2 regions of the Pantoea sp. B65 genome follow, and region 1 is predicted to be linked to the other one. Evidence: predicted binding sites of a transcription regulator. Region 1 holds the regulator's gene; the other holds the start of a gene.
The links. The regulator sigma-54, encoded in region 1, starts transcription at its own class of promoters, with help from an activator protein. The targets are predictions, from matches to a motif close to GTTGGCACANNTTTCGCTNT.
Positions count from the first base shown of each region.

Region 1 (8,113 bases):
AACAGATGATGCCGGGTTACCTGGCGGTGCTCGACTCCAATATGATGGCGCGCGATCAGAAAGGCATAGCGGAAGAGGGGCATAAAATTAAGGGGGCAGCCGGATCGGTAGGGTTACAGCACCTGCAACTGCTGGCGAAACAGATTCAGAGCCCGGAATTACCGGCATGGTGGGACAACGTGCAGGAATGGATTGATGAGCTGAAACAGGAGTGGCGGCATGATGTGGCGGTGCTGCGCGAATGGGTTCAGGATGCCGAAAAAAAATGACCCCGACCGAGGCCGGGGTGCGCGAATACTGCGCCAACACCAGGGAAAATGGGACCTGCGCTATTCTCATTCGAATTTAGGCGTGCACAGGCTCGGTATTGGTTAAAACGCTCAGAGACACCTTAGCAAATCCAGCAAAAGTTGTTACAAGATTCATTAAAATGTGTGATGTGGAGCAGCGTTTCCACACAGAAAACATTAATTTGCCAACACAGTCAAGAAAGGAATCAATTTGCACGCTATGTTGGCGTAATTTTGATCGATTGTGGTGTTTTTTCCGGCCGTAAAATTGACGAGTCGATCCTGAGCCAGGTGGTGGCCGGGCGCGCCGGGATGGGGCAATTTACTTTGTTGAGTTAAGGTTATAACCTACTGTAATAAATCATATTATCGGTAAAAATATGGCGAAGTTGCGCAGCGTTTTAGAGGATTCATTGCCAATTATCACAGCAAACATTTTAGCAGCCGATCAAGCTGACTCCGTTCAGCTAAACAGACTCATCGTACCAGGGTGCTTTGAGGCGGACAAAAAGCTCAGTCGCTTCGCTGTAGCGGATAAAAAGTGCGATAATGTTGCAACTTTGCAAAAACTTACCGATGAAATTTATAAGCAGGGCAAACCAATTGGCTTTGTCTGGGGTATGGCGGCACTGATTTTTCGGCGCTGCGCGGTTCAGCCTGAGGTTATTCCTGGAACCGATTCTATGGGTGCTGAACCGATTGAAGCGGTGGGCGGTATACCGCATTTCTGCACGGTTAACGAGATGGCAGTGGATATGATTGCATGAGAATAAACAAAGGGAAGCTATTACAGCAGCTGAAATTCTGGTCTCTGCGTGTGGTATCCGGCGTGCTGGGCTTGTGGGTCGCCGGTATTGTACTGTTTGCCTTTCTGCCAGTACCTTTTTCGGCGGTGATGGTTGAACGTCAGCTCGGTGCGTGGCTGCAGGGTGATTTCGCTTATGTTGCTCACTCTGACTGGGTGGCGATGGATGATATTTCTCCGGCGATGCCGCTGGCGGTAATGGCCGCTGAGGATCAGAAGTTTCCGACCCACTGGGGGTTTGATATGGACGCGATTGCCTCGGCGCTGGATCATAACGAGCGTTCCGGGCGCATCCGTGGTGCTTCTACCCTGTCGCAGCAGACGGCGAAAAATATGTTTCTCTGGGATGGCCGCAGCTGGTTGCGCAAAGGTCTGGAAGCCGGGTTAACGCTGGGTATTGAGGTCGTATGGACCAAGCGGCGTGTGCTGACGGTTTATCTGAACATTGCGGAATTTGGTGAGGGGGTGTTTGGGGTGGAAGCCGCCGCGCAGCGCTATTTTCATAAACCTGCCAGCAAGCTGACGCAGTCAGAAGCGGCATTGCTGGCGGCAGTGCTGCCGAACCCGCTGCGTTTTAACGCCGCTGCGCCGTCAGGCTATGTGCGGCAGCGGCAGCAATGGATTATGCGCCAGATGCACCAGCTGGGCGGCGAAGAATTTTTACGCGAGCATAAACTGAATTGATATGGTCGGCGGCCCCGTAGGGGAGGCATTTATGCCTCCCGTCTCAATGATTTGCACCGGCCATCATGAAGGCATTTATGCCTCCCGTCTCAATGATTTGCACCGGCCATCATGAAGGCATTTATGCCTCCCGTCTCAATGATTTGCACCGGCCATCATGAAGGCATTTATGCCTCCCGTCTTAATGATTTGCACCGGCCATGATGGAGGCATTTATGCCTCCCGTCTCAATGATTTGCACCGGCCATCATGGAGGCATTTATGCCGCGCGGACGCAGGTTTAATCCTCGTCAAAACCAGCATTAAACAACTCGATAACCGCCATCAGGGCCTTCTCTTCATCGGGTCCGCTGGCTTCAATTTCAATATGCCCGCCTTTTGCTGAATCCAGCATCAGCAACGCTATCACGCTGCTGGCTTCCGCTTCGGTACCGGCTTCGTTACGCAGCAAAACCTCGGCGTCGAAACTTTGTACCAATTCAAACAACTTCATCGCCGGGCGCGCGTGCATGCCCAGCCGGTTTTGAATTTCCACAGTTTGCTTTACGGTCATGATTTACGTTTTTCCAGCGTGCGATGGCGAGACTGAACATTTTTACCACGTGAACGGAAATAATCTGCCAGCTGCTCCGCAATGTAGACTGAACGGTGTTTGCCACCGGTACAGCCAATTGCCACCGTCAGGTAGCTGCGGTTATTGGTTTCCAGCATCGGCAGCCAGAGCTCAAGGTAACTGCGGGTTTGATAGATAAAGTTATGCACTTCGGTATGGCGATCGAGAAACGCCGCTACCGGGCGATCTAGACCGGTCATTGGACGCAGTTTCGGATCCCAGTGCGGGTTCGGCAAAAAGCGTACGTCGAACACATAGTCGGCATCAATCGGAATACCGTGTTTAAAGCCGAAGGATTCGAACACCATGGTCAGCTCACGTTCGCGTTTACCCAGCAGTCGCGTGCGCAGCATCTCAGCCAGTTCGTGCACTGACATCTCTGAGGTGTCGATAATCAGATCGGCACGCGAGCGTAACGGCTCCAGCAGATCGCTCTCTTCATCAATGGCGCTCTCCAGCGACAAATTTTTACTGGAGAGCGGGTGAAGACGTCGCGTATCGCTGTAACGCCGGATCAGGGTGTTACGATCGGCATCAAGAAACAGTAGCTGCGGCGAAAAGCTGTCAGGGAGACTGTTCAGCGCCTTCTCAAAAACCTCAGGCGATTCCGGCATGTTACGTACATCGATGCTGACCGCCGCAGATATGTTGCGATCGGCCAGTGAGTTCGCTAATTCAGGCAGTAACACTACCGGCAGGTTATCGACACAGTAAAAACCCATGTCCTCCAGTGCGCGCAGTGCAACCGATTTGCCTGAACCAGAACGACCGCTGACGATCATCAGCACCATTAAATATTCTCCCGATTAGAACGACCGAACAGCCGTGCAAAAATCTTATACCTTTCATCTTTCAAGTCGCAGGTGTCTTGCACTCCAGTGACCTATTGCTCTCAGTCGCTGGGAGATTCACTCGCTTACCGCCTTCCTGCAACCCGAAATCTATTGGCCAGAGTGGTTCTCTTCCTGACTCTCAGTAATGATCTGGTACAGCTCTTCATCGCTTTGCGCACTGCGCAAGCGGCGACAAACGGTTTTATCCGCCAGACGTTTCGCCACCAGTGATAGCGTATGCAAATGCGTTTTACACTGATCGGCCGGCACAAGCAGGGCGAACAGCAGATCCACAGGCTGATTATCAATGGCATCAAAAGCAATAGGCTGATCAAGGCGGATAAACACGCCCACCGCGCGCAGGGTATCCTCTTCCAGTTTACCGTGCGGTATAGCGATACCGTTACCGATGCCGGTACTCCCCATACGTTCGCGAGTCAGAATCGCTTCAAAGATGGTCTGGTGCGGAAGGTTCAGCTGTTTGGCTGCCAACTCGCTGATAATTTCCAGCGCCCGCTTTTTGCTCTGGCAGTGTACGCCGCTGCGGGTGCAGTCAACGCTCAGAACAGAGCTTAATTCCAGTGTTATATCATTGTTCATCATAGTTTCACTTACGTGTTCACTTATGCTGGCTCATCATCTTACTTTACTCGTCATCCGTCGGGAAAAGCAGCTATTTATTGCCGGCAATCTGTGCTGTTGGCCTGGCGCCGGGAGTAAGGCAGCGGGACGTTTCCCCTGCCATATCAAATGGGGCGAATCAATTCGCCCCGGGCCTTTGTCCAGTTACCGATCGAGCAAAGGTGAATTAGTGTTGTTTTAACTTGTCTTTATGTTTGGTCAGCTGCCGGGAGAGTTTATCAATTAACCCGTCAATTGCCGCGTACATATCCACCGCTTCCGAGGTTGCGTGCAACTCTCCTCCATTCACATGCAGCGTTGCATCAGCCACCTGGGTGACCTTTTCAACTTTCAGAACAATATAGACCTGATTTATTCGATCAAAATATTGTTCCAGTTTGGCAAATTTGCTATTCACGAAATCGCGTAACGGTTCAGTGATCTCAACATGTTGCCCTGTGATATTTAGCTGCATAGTGTCTTCCTTCTCAGTTCAGATCAAACCAATTGCTTGCGCTGGTTTGAAGGCGGGATGGATAAAGACTCTCGGTACTTTGCCACAGTGCGTCGCGCCACCATGATGCCCTGTTCAGATAGCATGGTAGTTAACTTGCTGTCGCTTAGCGGTTTAGCGGGATTCTCCGCCGAGATAAGTTTCTTCACCAGGGCGCGGATCGCGGTGGAAGAGGCTTCGCCTCCGCCCTCGGTATTCACATGGCTGGAGAAGAAATACTTCAGTTCAAAAATGCCACGCGGACTGTGAAGGTACTTCTGGGTGGTCACGCGCGAGATTGTTGATTCATGCATATCGACGGCGGAGGCAATATCTGCCAGCACCATCGGACGCATAAATTCTTCGCCCTGTTCGAAAAAGGCCTGTTGTTGTTCCACAATGCAGCGCGTCACCTTCAGTAAGGTGTCATTGCGGCTTTCCAGGCTCTTAATCAGCCATTTGGCTTCTTGCAGGTTGCTGCGGATAAATTGGGTATCGCTGTCGTTGCGGGTGCCGCCACCGAGTGAGGCGTAATGCTGGTTGATTTTCAGGCGTGGCACGCTGTCCGCATTCAGTTCGACTACCCAGCGAACGCCGATTTTACGCACCAGCACGTCCGGGATAACATATTCCGGCTCGCTGGTATTGATCGACTGGCCTGGACGCGGATCGAGTGACTGGATCAGCATCATCGCGCCTTTCAGTACCTCTTCCTTCAGCCGGGTGACGCGCATCAGGCTGCGGAAATCATGATTGGCCAGCAGATCGAGATGCTCACTAACGATTAAACGCGCTTCTTTCAGCAACGGCGCATCAGCAGGGTATTGGGACAGCTGAACCAGCAGACAATCGCGCAGATCGCGGGCGCCAACGCCGATCGGATCAAAGCGCTGGATACGTTTCAGCACCGCTTCCACTTCATCCATCGCCAGATCTTCATCACCAATGCTGTCGCGGATCTCTTCGAGGCTGGCGGTAAGGTAGCCGGTGTCGTCAATCGCATCGACGATTGAGGTGGCGATAGCCCGATCGGTATCGGTAAAGGGGGTCAGTTCAACCTGCCACATCAGATAGTCCTGCAGTGTCTGAGTGGTCTCGCCCTGATAAACCGGCAGTTCTTCGTCATGATAATCGGTACCGGTACCTGAGGGGGTACCTGCGGTATAAATCTCATCCCAGGTTGCATCAAGCGGTAGCTCTTCCGGCATATCCTTCTGTTCAAGCGCTTCGCGGGTATCAAGAGCTTCACTCTCCTGATATTCGCGCGCGTCAATCTCTTCATGGATGTCGGTTTGCTCAAGCAATGGGTTGCTTTCCAGCGCCAGCTGTATTTCCTGCTGGAGTTCAAGCGTAGAAAGTTGCAGCAAACGAATGGCCTGCTGCAATTGCGGCGTCATCGCTAGCTGTTGGCTAAGCCTGAGTTGCAAACCTTGCTTCATATTCAGGATACAAATTCCTAAGAAAACATGCGTGAAACAAACACCATATCAGAGTCTGAACTCTTCACCCAAATAGACGCGCTTAACTTGTTCATCAGCCAGTACTTCTTCAGGGGTCCCATGGGCAATCAGATGCCCCTGACTGACAATATACGCCCGCTCACACACCGCCAGCGTTTCGCGGACGTTGTGGTCGGTAATCAAAACACCCAGCCCGCTGTCACGCAGATGCTCGATAATTTTTTTTATATCAATTACCGAGATCGGGTCGACGCCGGCGAAGGGCTCATCCAGCAGGATAAATTTCGGATTGGCGGCCAGCGCACGTGCGATTTCCACACGGCGACGTTCACCACCGGAGAGCGACTGACCCATGTTGTCGCGCAGATGTTCGATATGAAACTCTTCCATCAGCTCTTTCGCACGGTCTTCGCGTTGCTCGCTGGTTAAGTCTTCACGAATCTGTAGTACTGCCATCAGGTTATCGTAGACGCTGAGACGCCGGAAAATGGAGGCTTCCTGCGGCAAATAGCCGATGCCACGGCGCGCACGGGCGTGCAGCGGCAGAATGCTGATATCTTCATCGTCGATGACAATGCGGCCTGCATCGCGCGGCACAATGCCCACCACCATGTAAAAGGTGGTGGTTTTACCGGCGCCGTTTGGCCCCAGCAAACCCACGATTTCGCCAGACTTAACTTGCAGACTGACATCTTCCACCACACGACGGCCTTTATAGGCCTTCGCCAGGTTTTCAGCGATTAATGTTGCCATAACGAATTAGTTACTCTTTTTTTGACCGTTAGACGGCGTGCCTTTGTCCTGCAGCTGCGAAGGTACCAGTACGGTAGTCACGCGTTTGCCACTGTTGCCATAGGCCTGCATCTTCTGCTCTTTCACCAAATAAGTGATGCGATCGCCCTTCACATTGCTATCAAGTTGTTCAAGGTAAGCATTACCGGTGAGCTCAACCAGATCTTTCGCCAGTTCATAGTGCATTTTCTGCGCATGGCCCTGTACCGGTTTACCGTTGTCTTGCATCTGGTAAAAAGTCGCCGGTTCGCCCCAGGCGTCAACGATAGTCTTGCTGCTATCGCCGCCCGGGCGTGTGACCACCACTTTATCCGCAGTAATTTTAATGGTGCCCTGGGTGACGATAACTTTGCCGGTAAAGGTTGCCACGTTGCCCTGCATATCAAGAGCCTGATTTTCCGAATCAATATTGACCGGCTTATCTGAATCGCCAGTCAGAGCAAAGGCGGGAAGGCTGGCGGCGAACAGTGCGCCGATAAGCAGTAACTTAAGACTGTGGTTGTGATGCATTTTGAATTTCATAAGAGGTTTTGACCTTTTCAAGCAACTCGGCAGTTTTCGTCCGCAAATTTCCACGCATCTTCATACCGGTAGAGTTAAAGCTGCGGCCATAAAGGGTGACCTGGTCTTCCGATGTGACATCCTGAGTGACCAGGTTTACCTGAGCATTATCGGTTTTAATTCGCTCAAGTTGAGAGTCCTGGGTAAGACTATTCACTTCGACATGACCATACAGATAGAGTTTACGGTCCTTCGTCAGTTTGGCTTTATCTGAGCGCACTGACCATGTTGGCACTTTGTTTTCGTCGTAGGTGGTCATAATGGGATTATCAAACCAGCTGACTTCATCCGCGGCAAAGTAGGTCACCTTATCCGATACCAGCTTATAATTCAGGCCGCCCAGCGGGTTGTAGACCACGGTACTGGAATTGGCACTGGTATAGGTCGGTTCCTGATTGTTACTGGCAACCTGCTCCTGATCGTCATTGCCCGTCAGATTCCAGCCGACCAGCACAATGGCAATCAGAGCCAGTAACAGCGTGATCCAACGCCTGGTTTTACTCATACAGATTGCCCTTTGGCGTCATCAAACTTATCCTGGGCGATCAAAATCAGATCGCAAATTTCGCGCACCGCTCCACGACCGCCAGCGATGCGGGTAACATAATCAGCGCGCGGCAACAGTATCGGATGTGCATCCGCGACGGCCACGCTTAATCCCACCCTCGCCATCACTGGCCAGTCGATCAAATCATCACCGATATAGGCAACCTGCTCCGGGTTTAGCGACAGTTTATCCAGAAGTTCGCTGAAGGCCAAAAGCTTATCCGACTGTCCCTGGTAAAGATGCGTAATGCCTAAAGTCTTACAGCGATCTTCCATCAGTTTGGCTTTGCGGCCGGTTATAATAGCGACTTCTACCGACGAGGTCAGCAAACAGCGAATACCATAGCCATCGCGTACGTTAAAAGCTTTCAGCTCTTCACCATTATTGCCCATATAGATCACGCCATCGGACATT
Region 1 covers NZ_JAHXPU010000011.1:287,771-295,883, reverse strand. Annotated here, with positions in the region: gene arcB (aerobic respiration two-component sensor histidine kinase ArcB) at 1-269, shown strand, start outside; gene JWF83_RS02330 (hypothetical protein) at 671-1,057, shown strand; gene mtgA (monofunctional biosynthetic peptidoglycan transglycosylase) at 1,054-1,779, shown strand; gene npr (PTS phosphocarrier protein NPr) at 2,060-2,332, opposite strand; gene rapZ (RNase adapter RapZ) at 2,329-3,183, opposite strand; gene ptsN (PTS IIA-like nitrogen regulatory protein PtsN) at 3,334-3,825, opposite strand; gene hpf (ribosome hibernation promoting factor) at 4,034-4,321, opposite strand; gene rpoN (RNA polymerase factor sigma-54) at 4,345-5,778, opposite strand; gene lptB (LPS export ABC transporter ATP-binding protein) at 5,827-6,552, opposite strand; gene lptA (lipopolysaccharide ABC transporter substrate-binding protein LptA) at 6,559-7,113, opposite strand; gene lptC (LPS export ABC transporter periplasmic protein LptC) at 7,079-7,657, opposite strand; gene kdsC (3-deoxy-manno-octulosonate-8-phosphatase KdsC) at 7,654-8,113, opposite strand, start outside.

Region 2 (8,113 bases), on a different contig from region 1:
CAGGTCGTTAGAACGGCTGTGAATACCGATGATCTGGCCTTCATACACTTCCGCACCGTGACCCAGGAACAGCTTACCGCGATCCTGCAGGCTGAACAGCGCAAACGCGACGGCTTTACCCTGACCGTTAGAGATCAGTACGCCATTCTGGCGCTGGCCGATTTCGCCCGGACGAACGTCGTCGTAATGGCTGAAGGTGGAGTACAGCAGACCAGTACCGGAAGTCATGGTCATAAATTCAGTACGGAAACCGATCAGACCACGAGCCGGGATCAGGTAATCGAGACGAATACGACCTTTGCCATCTGGCACCATGTCTTTAACATCGCCTTTACGCTCACCCATCGCCTGCATCACAGCACCCTGATGCTGTTCTTCGATGTCCAGGGTCACGTTTTCAAACGGTTCCTGGTGACGGCCGTCGATCAAACGGTTGATAACTTTCGGACGTGACACCGCCAGCTCGAAGCCTTCGCGACGCATGTTTTCGATCAGTACTGACAGGTGCAGCTCGCCACGACCAGAAACACGGAATGCATCAGCATCTTCAGTTTCGTCAACGCGCAATGCCACGTTGTGCACCAGTTCTTTGTTCAGACGGTCAAGGATCTGACGTGAAGTCACATACTTACCTTCTTTACCACAGAATGGCGAGGTGTTGACGTTGAAGAACATGGTTACGGTAGGTTCATCAACGCTCAGGGCTGGCAGCGCTTCCACATTCTGCGGGTCGCAGATGGTGTCAGAGATGTTCAGTTCGCCCAGACCAGTGATGGCGATGATGTCGCCAGCTTCAGCCAGTGTCGCATCAATACGCTCCAGACCCATATGGGTCAGAACTTTACCGACTTTACCGTTACGGGTTTTGCCTTCGCTATCAACGATAGTAACCTGCTGGTTTGGCTTAACCACGCCGCGTTTGATACGGCCGATGCCGATAACGCCAACGTAGTTGTTGTAGTCCAGCTGAGAAATCTGCATCTGGAACGGCGCTTCCATTTCTACCTGTGGAGGAGAAACGTGATCGACGATCGCCTGATACAGCGGGGTCATATCATCTGCCATATCGTTATGGTCAGTACCGGCGATACCGTTCAGCGCAGATGCATAAATAATTGGGAAATCGAGCTGCTCGTCGGTCGCGTCGAGGTTAACGAACAGGTCGAATACCTGATCGACAACCCAATCTGGACGTGCGCCCGGACGGTCAACTTTGTTGATTACAACAATCGGTTTCAGACCATTAGCAAAAGCTTTCTTGGTCACGAAACGGGTTTGCGGCATCGGGCCATCCATTGCGTCGACAACCAGCAGTACGGAGTCAACCATTGACATTACACGCTCAACTTCACCACCGAAGTCGGCGTGACCTGGAGTATCCACGATGTTGATGCGGTAGTCTCTCCAGTTAATGGCGGTGTTTTTGGCGAGGATGGTGATCCCACGCTCTTTCTCCAAATCGTTGGAGTCCATTACGCGTTCGGTTGCTTCGGTGCGGGAATCAAAGGTCCCGGACTGCTGCAGCAACTTATCAACCAGGGTAGTTTTACCATGGTCAACGTGGGCAATAATGGCGATGTTACGCAAATTTTCGATCACAGCTTTGCCTCAGGCATTAGAAATAGCGCGCTATTGTACACGGATTAATCGAAGGACTGAACAGGATCACAAATTTCATATAAAGATTACTGTCGGGATTGCTTTTACAGCCATTTACAGTGCAAAGATTGCACTCCGTCAAGAATTTGCACCAAACTAGTGCCCATTAATCATTCAAAAGCACCATAATGGTGCGCGACATCCATCATGGTGCATCTCTCGTCTCACGAGAGGGCGCATGATAACGCCTTTTCGGCTAAATAAAAAAGTTGGCATAGATTTCGCTTTAGTCTATTCAAGCGAAAACGGCAGTTTCCACAACGGTTGATAGCTTGTCTGAGATCTTTATTATCAGGTGTACGCGCCAATTTACGCGTTCCGCATCGTGAAGTTCTCGAACCACGACGACAATGACAAAATCCAGGAGAGTTAAGTATGTCCGCTGAACACGTTCTGTCGATGATGAACGAGCACGAAGTTAAGTTCGTCGATCTGCGTTTTACCGATACCAAGGGTAAAGAGCAGCACGTTACCATTCCTGCTCATCAGGTTAACGCTGACTTCTTCGAAGAAGGCAAAATGTTCGATGGTTCTTCCATCGGCGGATGGAAAGGCATCAACGAATCAGACATGGTTCTGATGCCAGATGCTACCACTGCAGTTCTGGATCCGTTCTTTGAAGATCCTACTCTGATCATCCGTTGTGACATCCTTGAGCCAGGCACCATGCAGGGCTACGATCGTGACCCACGTTCTATCGCTAAGCGTGCAGAAGATTTCCTGCGCTCTTCCGGTATCGCGGACACTGTCCTGTTCGGACCAGAACCAGAATTCTTCCTGTTTGATGACGTGCGTTTCGGCGCCACCACTTCCGGTTCACACGTTGCTATCGACGATATCGAAGCGGCATGGAACACCGGTAAAGAATACGAAGGCGGCAACAAAGGCCACCGTCCAGGTATCAAAGGCGGCTACTTCCCGGTACCACCGGTCGATTCATCACAGGACATCCGTTCTGCCATGTGTCTGACCATGGAACAGATGGGCCTGGTTGTTGAAGCTCATCACCACGAAGTGGCAACTGCTGGTCAGAACGAAGTGGCTACCCGCTTCAATACCATGACCAAAAAAGCGGACGAAATTCAGATCTACAAATATGTCGTGCACAACGTTGCTCACGCTTACGGCAAAACCGCGACCTTTATGCCGAAACCTATTTTCGGTGACAACGGTTCAGGTATGCACTGCCATATGTCCCTGTCTAAAGGCGGCAACAACCTGTTCGCTGGCGACAAATACGGCGGCCTGTCTGACATCGCCCTGTTCTACATCGGTGGTGTGATCAAACACGCTAAAGCAATCAACGCGCTGGCAAACCCAACCACCAACTCATACAAGCGTCTGGTCCCAGGCTACGAAGCACCGGTTATGCTGGCTTACTCTGCCCGTAACCGTTCTGCTTCTATCCGTATCCCAGTGGTCGCCAGCCCGAAAGCACGTCGCATCGAAGCTCGCTTCCCTGACCCAGCGGCTAACCCATACCTGGCGTTCTCAGCACTGCTGATGGCTGGCCTGGACGGCATCATCAACAAGATCCATCCTGGCGATGCTATGGATAAGAACTTGTATGACCTGCCGCCGGAAGAAGAAGCTGAGATTCCAAAAGTAGCAGGCTCTCTGGAAGAAGCGCTGAATGCCCTGAACGAAGACCGTGAGTTCCTGACTCGTGGTGGCGTGTTCACTGACGACGCGATCGATGCTTACATCGACCTGCGTAAGGCAGAAATGGATCGCGTTCGCATGACTCCGCATCCGGTAGAGTTTGAGCTTTACTACAGCGTTTAATTGGTTCGACGTTTTTGTTGCCGTGGAAACTTTCAGCCCATCTTCGGATGGGCTTTTTTCTCCACAAAACCATCGTTAAAGACGATGATTTCTGAACTGACGACTATAATGCACCAAAATAGTGCCTGTTTTGCCAGATATATGACCGGTAATACAGGCTGAGTGCAGGGGAAAGCTGTATGGCAACTGGCACCCTGCCCGATGCTGGGCAGATTCTCAACTCTCTGATTAACAGTATCTTGCTGGTCGATAACGAGCTGGTGGTTCATTACGCCAACCCGGCCGCACAGCAGCTACTGGCGCAAAGCTCCCGCAAGCTGTTTGGCACACCATTGCCAGATCTGATGGGCTATTTCTCGCTAAATATTGATGTCATGCGCGAAAGCCTTGATGCCGGCCAGGGATTTACCGACAGCGAAGTTACGCTGGTGGTGGACAGCCGCGCGCACATTATGTCACTGACGGCACAACGGCTACCTGATGGTTTTATCCTGCTGGAAATGGCGCCAATGGATAATCAGCGTCGTCTCAGTCAGGAACAGATTCAGCATGCTCAGCAGGTTGCCGCGCGTGATTTGGTTCGCGGCCTGGCGCATGAAATAAAGAACCCGCTGGGTGGATTACGCGGTGCGGCGCAGTTACTGGCGAAAGCCCTGCCCGACCCGTCATTAACCGAATATACCAAGGTGATCATTGAGCAGGCCGACCGTCTGCGCAATTTAGTTGATCGCCTGTTAGGGCCGCAACAGCCCGGCATGCACGTTACGCAAAGCATTCATCAGGTATCCGAACGCGTGGTTAACCTGGTGACAATGGAGTTGCCGGATAATGTGACGCTGGTGCGGGATTACGACCCAAGTTTACCTGAATTACCGCATGACCCCGACCAGCTGGAACAGGTGTTGCTGAATGTAGTTCGCAACGCGCTGCAGGCATTAGGTGAAGAAGGCGGAACCATTACTTTACGTACGCGCACAGCATTTCAGCTGACGCTGCATGGCGTACGTTATCGTCTGGTCGCGCGCATCGATATTGAAGATGACGGTCCAGGCATTCCGGCACAACTGCAGGATACGCTGTTTTATCCGATGGTGAGCGGACGTGAGGGGGGCACCGGTTTGGGGCTTTCCATTGCTCGCAGTCTGATCGATCAGCACTCAGGAAAAATAGAATTTAACAGTTGGCCCGGTCATACCGAATTCTCGGTTTACCTGCCTATTCGCCAGTGAGGTTTCTATGCAACGAGGGATAGTTTGGATCGTCGATGACGATAGCTCCATCCGCTGGGTGCTTGAACGTGCGCTCACTGGAGCCGGTTTAAGCTGCGCGACCTTTGATAGCGCAAACGAGGTGCTGGAAGCGCTCGCCACCAAAACCCCAGACGTTTTGTTATCAGATATTCGTATGCCCGGCATGGATGGCCTGGCGTTACTAAAGCAGATTAAACAGCGTCACCCAATGCTTCCGGTCATCATAATGACCGCGCATTCCGACCTGGATGCTGCCGTTAGCGCTTATCAGCAGGGTGCTTTTGATTACCTGCCAAAACCTTTTGATATTGACGAAGCGGTGGCGTTGGTTGAACGCGCTATCAGCCACTATCAGGAACAGCAGCAGCCGCGTAACCAGCCGGTCAATGGCCCGACCACCGATATTATCGGTGAAGCGCCAGCGATGCAGGACGTGTTCCGTATTATCGGCCGTCTGTCGCGTTCCTCGATCAGCGTGCTGATTAATGGCGAGTCAGGGACTGGTAAAGAGCTGGTGGCACATGCGCTGCATCGCCACAGTCCGCGCGCCAAAGCGCCGTTTATTGCGCTGAATATGGCCGCCATCCCGAAAGATTTGATTGAGTCGGAACTGTTTGGCCACGAGAAAGGGGCTTTTACCGGCGCCAATCAGATTCGTCAGGGCCGTTTTGAACAGGCTGATGGCGGTACGCTGTTTCTCGACGAAATTGGTGATATGCCGCTTGATGTGCAAACCCGCTTACTGCGTGTGCTGGCCGATGGTCAGTTCTATCGCGTCGGCGGCTATGCGCCGGTCAAAGTGGATGTGCGTATCATTGCCGCAACCCACCAGAACCTTGAGCTGCGCGTCCAGGAAGGTAAATTCCGTGAAGACTTGTTCCATCGCCTGAATGTGATCCGCGTGCATTTGCCGCCATTGCGTGAACGTCGTGAAGATATTCCGCGTCTGGCACGTTACTTCCTGCAAGTGGCGGCACGTGAGTTAGGTGTTGAAGCGAAAATTCTGCATCCGGAAACCGAAACAGCCTTAACCCGACTGCACTGGTCCGGTAACGTACGTCAGCTGGAGAATACCTGTCGCTGGCTGACGGTGATGGCGGCTGGTCAGGAAGTGTTGATTCAGGATCTGCCGTCTGAACTGTTTGAAACCTCGACGCCGGAAAATCCGGTGCAATCGCTGCCGGACAGCTGGGCAACCCTGTTAGCGCAGTGGGCCGATCGTGCATTGCGTTCCGGTCATCAAAACCTGCTGTCGGAAGCACAGCCGGAGATGGAAAGAACGCTGCTGACTACCGCCTTGCGTCATACGCAAGGTCATAAACAGGAGGCGGCACGCCTGCTGGGCTGGGGCCGCAATACGCTGACGCGTAAGCTGAAAGAGCTGGGAATGGAATAATACGACAACGGGCGGCAATCAATGCCGCCCGTTTTATTTTCAGATCACCCGCGAAAACTGCTGCGTACGCGCTTTCTGGCGCAGGTAGCGATCAAAGCACATACAGATATTCCTGATCAGCAAACGTCCCTTAGCGGTCACCTGAAGGCCCTTCTCGTGGCGATCCACCAGCCCATCCTCAATCAACGGCTGCAGCAGAGCCAGATCTGGCGCAAAGTAATGTGAAAAGTCGATTTGCCACCGCTGTTCAATCTGCGCGAAATCGAGCGCAAAATGGCAAATCAGCGCCTTGATCACATCACGTCGCAGACAGTCATCATCGGTTAAGGTTAAACCGCGCCATAGCGCATTACCTTGCAGGCTGACGCTGGCGCTGTAATCCTTCATTACTTTCTGGTTCTGGGCATAACTGTCGCCGATCATACTAATCGCCGACACTCCCATCCCGAGTAAATCACTGTCGCCCTGCGTGGTGTACCCCTGAAAGTTGCGGTGCAGCTTCCCTTCCCGCTGGGCAACCGCCAGTTCATCATCGGGACGGGCAAAGTGATCCATGCCGATAAACTGATAGCCTTCCGCCGTTAGCGTCGCGATGGTTTGCTGCAGAATCGCCAGACGCTGGCTGGCGTCGGGCAGATCCGCCGTTTTGATTTTGCGTTGCGCCGCAAACAGCTCCGGTAAATGAGCATAGTTAAAGACGCTCAGGCGATCGGGATTCAGCTCGGCCACTTTTTGCAGGGTGAAGGCAAAACTCTCCGCGGTCTGCGCCGGCAGGCCATAGATCAAATCAATATTGGTTGAGGTGAAGCCCAGCTGGCGCGCGCGCTTGATCAAAGCAAAAATAAACGCCTCATCCTGCACGCGGTTCACTTTTTCCTGCACCTGCTTATTAAAATCCTGCACCCCCATGCTCAGCCGGTTAAAACCCGCCGCGCGCAGGTGGTCGAGAATATCCAGCTCAATTTCGCGCGGATCGACTTCAATCGACAGTTCCGCGTCGGCACTGAAGTTGAAACAGCTGCGCAGCAGATCAATCAGGCGGGTAATTTGCGCCTTATCGAGGAAGGTGGGGGTACCGCCGCCCCAGTGCATCTGCGTCACCGTACGCTGCGTAAACAGCGGCGCACGTGAGCGGATCTCCTGCTCGAGGACATCCAGGTATTGATCGGCTTTATGCTGCTGACGCGTGACGATCTTATTGCAGCCACAGAAGTAGCACAGGCGGTGACAGAACGGGATATGCAGGTAAAGCGACAGTGGCCGTTCAGGGTAGCGCAACGCCGCCTGGCGGAAGGAGGCTTCGTTATAACTTTGATTGAATTCGAGTGCGGTAGGATAGGAGGTGTAGCGCGGCCCGGAATAGTTATATTTCTGAATCAGGGCCAGATCCCATTCAATCGTTGGCGTGGACATGGTTACTCCTTCCATTTACGTCGTCGTACAGACCGTCGTGCCTGAGGAAGCTGTTTCAGCTGCCGATTGACGGTGTCGCGTCGCAAACGGGATTTCAGCCGCGACAGGCGCCGTAGTTTAACGAATAACCCAATCAGATAACATATCAGAAACAATGCTAAAATTGATCCAGGCCAAAGCATCTGCTTAATCCTCGCAACCGGTACCCTGCGGGCAGAATACCGGTATTCGCGACAGAAAAATGCCGATCAGTTACCGCCCTTCAGCAGGCGGTACATATCTTCTTCCGCTTCGTCGCCGTCTTCGTCGTCACCTAATTCGATGCCCAACTGCTCCATCAGCACATCAATACGATCCAGTGTCTGATCCAGCCACGCCTGCTCTTCTGCAGGTAACGTTTCGCCATTTTCCAGCCGATCCAGCAGACCATCCAGACGTTCGCTGTTCTCCAGCATCGTCAGCTCTTCTTGCGGGCTCAGCTTTGGCTGTTTCTCAACCGCTTCTTTTTCTTTCTTCACTTTCACCGGTTTAGTCTGCACCCCCTCAGCAATCAGCGGCACCGGCTTTTTGCTGCCGATACGCGGATCTTTTGCTTTGCTGTCGTCGCCTT
Region 2 covers NZ_JAHXPU010000044.1:123,367-131,479, forward strand. Annotated here, with positions in the region: gene typA (ribosome-dependent GTPase TypA) at 1-1,599, opposite strand, end outside; gene glnA (glutamate--ammonia ligase) at 2,035-3,444, shown strand; gene glnL (nitrogen regulation protein NR(II)) at 3,624-4,673, shown strand; gene glnG (nitrogen regulation protein NR(I)) at 4,681-6,090, shown strand; gene hemN (oxygen-independent coproporphyrinogen III oxidase) at 6,130-7,503, opposite strand; gene yihI (Der GTPase-activating protein YihI) at 7,752-8,113, opposite strand, start outside.
Region 2: a site for sigma-54 is predicted at 1,868-1,887, ahead of glnA (glutamate--ammonia ligase). Genes of this name have one in related genera too.